DNA from 2 places in the Paenibacillus sp. J23TS9 genome. Region 2 is predicted to be linked to the other one. Evidence: predicted binding sites of a transcription regulator. Region 2 holds the regulator's gene; the other holds the start of a gene.
The links. The regulator Rex, encoded in region 2, represses fermentation and respiration genes when NADH is low (regulators of the CRP and FNR family bind a similar motif). The targets are predictions, from matches to a motif close to TTGTGAAATATTTCACAA.
Positions count from the first base shown of each region.

Region 1 (3,194 bases), on a different contig from region 2:
CGAGCTGCCTCGCACTTTCCGACAACTGGTGTACGGAAGAGGAAATATACTGGCTCTGCTTAGCAATCTGGCCGGCTGAATGCTCAATCAGATGGAAAGAGTTGCCCGCAGATGTGATGAGCTCACTGCCCTGCGCAATCTGAAGAGCGGTCTGCTGCATGCTGGTTCCGGCCGTTTCCATGATATCCAAGGTATTCAGTACCATGGCTTCAATTCTCTCCACGGAGCTTGCGGAACGCTCGGCCAGCTTACGAACGGAGGTTGCCACGACAGAGAATCCGCGGCCTTCTTCACCGGCCCTCGCGGCCTCAATGGCCGCATTCAGGGCGAGCAGATGCGTCTCTTTGGCAATGTCCGAGATGATATCCAATACACTTTTGATGTCATGGGAATGGTTGGTCAGCAGCTGGATCGTTTGCGCCAGCTCCGCAAAGGTTCTATTGACGAGGTTCATCTGGAGTGCAGTATTTTTCATGGATTGGGAGCCGGTATTCGCTTTCTCCAGATTGCCGCTTGCTGAGAACAGCGCCTGTTCAGCATTCAAGGAGATATTGCGGATGAAGCTGGACATATCCTGCACCAGAGCAGCCCCTTTTCCGAGAATTTCAAGCTGTTTTTCAGCGCCTTCTGCCAGCTCGGCTGTGACGAGCACCGTATGCTCACCGGCCTCGCCCGTCTGCTGCGCGCTGGCGGAGAGCTGCTGCGCCGACGCCAAGACATGCCGCGAGGTATCACGGACTTCCGTGATAATATTTTTTAAATTTTGGGTCATCTGATCAAAGCTCCGCGCCAGACGGCCGATTTCATCACGTTGGGTGAAGGAGAGCGGGCCAAGGGTCAAGTCGCCTGCAGCTACATGTTCCACCTGGCGGGTCAGCACAGAGAGCGGTCTTACCATCCGGCTGACCATGACATAGATAACGATAGCGGTAGCCATTAGCATTGCAGCCCCCAGGGCATAAGGCTTAACGATCATCTCCAGGGTACGCTCCTGAATGATAGAAGCATCGAAATTAACTGCGAGCAGACCGACGATTTCCTTGGTGGGATCATTGTTTTGAAAAATAGGCGCATAACCCGTTTTCAGCCGGACATGGTTATATGTATATACCTGTGAATATAAAGGATGCTTCATGGTTTTTATCATTTGTGCGTCTGCGGAATCGAGATAAAAGGCACTCCCTGCTTCATACCCCCTTTTTTTGAGCTTGCTGTCGGCTGCGAGGACACGGCCATCCATGGTCAGTATAAAAACTTCTTTAAATATGGGCTTATGCGAGGTAATCCAATCAATGCTTGTCTCAACCTTGTCCCTTGCTGTGGTCTCACCGCTGGATAATGCCTCAATCTCCGCCGGATCAACCAGTCCGGTTGTGATGTTGGCGCAGCCCACCAGCTCGATGCCTGCGGACTCGTCTACCTGCCGGTACGCCATCCGGTACCCGAACAGCCCTACAGACATGCCCATGATGAAGAGCAGGGAGAACATTGCCAATGTGATTTTTTGAGCCAGTTTCATTCACATGAACCTCCATTTACTGATATTAAGTTTGTTTGCATAATCCTTTTCAGGGAGTAGTGCCGCAAGGAAAGATTTTTTGATAAACACAGGGAGATTTTGGTAATGAATGCGATGGTTTTGGGTAATAAATCATGGGCTGCACCGGTAACTGGAGTGGATATGTAAGTACAATCATAAGCCGGCGAGGGGCAATGCCTAAAATTTTTAATATTTTGTGACATAATTCACATTAACTCATTTTTGGACCGGAGAATGTGACATTTATCACATTGGAGGCGTCGTTCGTCTGCCAAAATACATGAAGGAAAGGATATTGCAAAAGTCAAAAAGCGTGGAAACGAATTTTGCAAAATCCGAAGGATAACCAATACTTGTGTGTTCACGAATCCGGGAAGTACAGGGTTCTGAGAATAACTTTTAGAAAGAGGGAAGAAAAATGGATGTATTGATGCTGTCTCGGATCCAGTATGCAGCAACGACGATTTTTCACTTTTTCTTCGTGCCCGTGTCGATCGGTTTGGCTCTTCTGATCGCAATCATGGAAACGATGTATGTCGTCAAAGGCAAAGAAGAATACAAAGAAATGGCCAAGTTCTGGGGCAAGCTGTTCCTGATCAATTTCGCGATTGGAGTGGTCACAGGTATTCTGCAGGAATTCCAGTTCGGGATGAACTGGTCGGCTTACTCCCGATTCGTCGGGGACGTATTCGGGGCGCCGTTAGCGGTCGAAGCGCTGCTCGCCTTCTTCCTGGAATCAACATTTATCGGACTTTGGATTTTCGGGTGGGATCGGTTATCCAAAAAAGTCCATGCGCTCTGTATCTGGCTGGTAGCCATTGGGACAGTGATGTCGGCGTTCTGGATTCTGGCTGCGAATTCCTTCATGCAAAGACCTGTCGGCTTCACCATGAATAATGGACGCGCGGAAATGAATGATTTCCTTGCACTGATCACGAACGGCCAGCTGCTGCTGGAATTCCCGCATACCATTTTGGGTGCCTTCCTGACGGGAGCGTTCTTAATCGGAGGCGTGAGCGCATATAAGCTGCTGAAGAAGCAGGATGTCGCATTTTTCAAAAAATCGTTTACGATTGCGGTTATCGTTGGGCTGGTAACTTCCATTGGCGTGGCTTTGGTCGGTCACCAGCAAGCGCAGTACCTGGTCAAAACACAGCCGATGAAAATGGCTGCAACCGAAGCGCTCTGGGAAAACAGCGGCGATCCGGCTGCATGGACGGTAACGGCAATGATCAATACAAAAGAACAGAAGAATACAGGCGAGTTCCAAATTCCTTATCTGCTCAGCTTTCTGTCGTACAGTAAGTTCTCCGGCGAAGTCAAGGGCATGAAGGAGCTGCAGGCGGAGTATGAACAAAAGTACGGTCCCGGCGATTACATTCCACCGGTCCGCACCACGTTCTGGAGCTTCCGCTTCATGGTGGCTGCAGGCTCGCTGATGATCGTATTCAGCTTGTACGGCGTATACCTGGCAGCACGTAAAAAATTGGAAAACAGAAACAAATGGTTTTACCGGATTATGCTGTTCAGCATTTCGCTTCCTGTCATTGCTAACACGTCCGGCTGGCTTATGACCGAGATGGGACGCCAGCCATGGACCGTATTCGGACTCATGACGACAGCGGACAGCGTTTCGCCTAGCGTGACATCCGGC
Region 1 covers NZ_BOSG01000003.1:279,898-283,091, reverse strand. The annotation lists gene KJS65_RS19765 (methyl-accepting chemotaxis protein) at 1-1,519, opposite strand, end outside; gene KJS65_RS19760 (cytochrome ubiquinol oxidase subunit I) at 1,959-3,194, shown strand, end outside.
Region 1: a site for Rex is predicted at 1,735-1,752, ahead of KJS65_RS19760 (cytochrome ubiquinol oxidase subunit I). Genes of this name have one in related genera too.

Region 2 (3,194 bases):
TACTGGATGGAAGCCAGCAGCCATTACCGGAGCAAGTCACTCCAGCTGTACGCTGTTCCCGTCGATGTAAGCAAGCAGCTCAAGGATTTGTTCTTTGATAAGAAAAAAAGCGTCATATTGACGTCTGCCACGTTGTCTGTGGATAAATCATTCCAATACATGATTGATAATCTGGGATTGCAAGAGGATCAGGAAAACGGGCGATTGGTCTCTGTGCAGCTTCCTTCTCCATTCAATTATCGGGATCAGGCTTTACTGGTGATTCCGCGTGATTTTCCAAGTGTAAAAGGAAGTGTCGGAGATGCAGTGTTTGTGAATACACTGGTTCAATCTTTGGCGGATACCGCGGTTGCTACCCACGGAAGAATGCTCGTATTGTTTACTTCTTACCGCATGCTAAGGCAGGTCCATGAGCCACTCAAAAATGCACTTGCCAGCAGCGATATAACTGTATTAGGCCAAGGTGTTGACAGCGGCAGCCGCACCAAACTCATCCGCAGATTCCAAGACAGCAGCGCTTCTGTACTGCTCGGTACAAGCAGCTTCTGGGAAGGTGTGGATATTCCCGGAGAAGCGCTGACTTGTCTGGCTATTGTAAGGCTGCCATTCCAACCGCCGAACCATCCGCTCGTTGAGGCAAAAAGCGAACTGCTGCAGCGGCAGAAGAAAAACCCGTTTATGAAGCTTTCTGTGCCGCAGGCGGTTATTCGCTTCAAACAGGGCTTTGGTCGGCTGGTACGTACGGCAAATGATCGTGGGATTGTTATTGTATACGATACGCGTGTGATTGAATCCTATTACGGCAAGTACTTCCTATACTCATTGCCAGGACCCAAAATGGAACATATGATTACTGAAAAAATGGTTCCTCGCATATCCGAATGGCTTCATGAGGGCTAAGCATGCATCCGAATCAATTGACTGAAAAACATGTATATAAATTAAGCTGTTAAATAGGGGGAGCAAGCATGAAATCGGAGAAAATATCCGAAGCGGTTGTCCGCAGATTGCCTGTGTATTTAAGATACTTGAATGATCTGAATAAACGCGAGGTATCCACAGTATCATCACAGGAGCTCGGACTGAAGCTGGATTTGAATCCTGCACAGATTCGTAAGGATCTGGCTTATTTCGGGGATTTTGGCCGCAAGGGGATTGGTTACGATGTATCGTACCTGATCGAGAAAATTCGCCATATCCTGAATCTGGACCAGCAGATCAATGCCGTGCTCGTTGGAGCCGGTAATCTGGGTCACGCGCTATCGAATTATAACTTATACCTTCGGGAAAATATCAAGATTGTCGCTGTATTCGATGAGAATCCCAAAAAGGTAGGAACGCGCATCAGTACCTTAACGGTTCAGTCGATGGATGAAATTAGTGAAACGATCAAAGGCCAGAACATCCGTATTGGGATTATTACGGTTCCTGATGTTGAAGCGCAGAATGTGGCAGATAAGTTGATTACCGCCGGTATTGAGGCTATTCTCAACTTCGCACCAACCATTTTGAAGGCGCCTGCGAACATCCGGATCCATGCGGCTGATTTCACAACAGATCTGCTGAGTCTGGCTTATTATTTGGACAATGGAAAGGACGATTCTGCGGATGACGGAGAACATAAAGACAAATAAATGGGTAATTAAGAACGGAAGCTTTGCGGTTTCTGATGCAGACAAGCCGGTGATTCACGGCTGTATGGTGATCGAGGATGACATGATTACTTATATAGGAGAGGAAATGCCTGAGATCGAAAGCGATGTTTCTGTCGTGGATGGAACTCACCTTTTCTTCATGCCAGGACTGGTTAACACCCATGGTCATGCTGCCATGTCACTGCTGCGCGGGTATGGTGATGACCTTGCGCTGCAAATTTGGCTGGAAGAAAAAATGTGGCCTATGGAGGCTAAATTTACTTCTTCAGATGTGTACTGGGGCACTTCACTGTCCGTACTGGAAATGCTGAAAGGCGGTACCACTACGTTCCTGGATATGTATGACCATATGGACCAAGTCGCTAAGGTGGTTAAGGAATCGGGCATGCGTGCATCACTTATGCGCGGGGTTATTGGTCTGTGTCCAGAAGAGGTTCAGCGCCATAAGCTGAATGAAGCTATCGCGTTTGCACGTGACTGGAACGGACAAGCAGACGGTCGTATCACGACTATGATCTCACCACATGCACCATATACCTGCCCTCCGGACTTTATCGAAAAGTTTGTGCAGGCAGCCCATGACATGGATCTGCCGATGCATACCCATATGTCCGAGACGAAGGCTGAAGTGGAACAAAATGTCCGCGATTATGGAGTTCGTCCGGTCGCCCACTTAGAGAAGCTTGGCATGTTCTCGCGTCCTTCTCTGGTGGCACATGCTGTGCATCTGACGGATGAGGAAATTGAAATTCTGGCTGCTAATCATGTTGCTGTCTCCCATAACCCGGGAAGCAATCTGAAGCTGGCCAGTGGGGTGGCCCGCGTAACAGACCTGCTCAAAGCAGGAGTAACCGTATCGCTGGGTACCGATGGAGCGGCAAGCAATAATAATTTGGATATGTTTGAAGAAATGCGTCTTGCGGCATTGATTCATAAAGGTGTTTCCGGCGATCCTACTGCTATTCCTGCAGCCGAAGCACTCAAAATGGGTACGGTGTATGGGGCTCAATCGCTCTTTTTGAAAAATGTGGGTACGCTGGCTCCGGGGATGAAGGCAGATTTCATCGCCCTGAATACGGATCAGGCGCATTTCCTGCCACATACCGATCTTATCTCACATGCTATTTACTCCGCTTGCAGCAAGGATGTTGAGCATGTTTGGGTAGACGGCAAGCAAATTGTGAAACATGGCGCCTGTCTGACGCTGGACGAAGAGCGGATCCGCCGGGAAGCCCAAGCCGCTTTTGATGGTCTTCTGTCCCGATAAGGACGGAGGGCCTCAGAAAGGGAGCTTATGTTAAAGAATAAAAAAACGTGGATATTTCTCGGAATACTGTTACTCCTGCTGCTTGGGTTCGGTTCTTATCGTTATTACATATATGTAACGCAGGATATCCGCGCAGAAGAAACGGCAGCCATTCTCAAAGCCAAACAGGATACCAGTCTGGTAAAGGTGACCGAGGCAGAGAAATCAGTTTGGGACACGATCTGCTGGGCTATTGAAGGGTTGGATAAAGAGAACCGGCCAATTATGGTGTG
Region 2 covers NZ_BOSG01000001.1:751,075-754,268, forward strand. The annotation lists gene dinG (ATP-dependent DNA helicase DinG) at 1-900, shown strand, start outside; gene KJS65_RS03855 (redox-sensing transcriptional repressor Rex) at 969-1,634, shown strand; gene KJS65_RS03860 (amidohydrolase) at 1,621-2,922, shown strand; gene KJS65_RS03865 (cell wall elongation regulator TseB-like domain-containing protein) at 2,950-3,194, shown strand, end outside.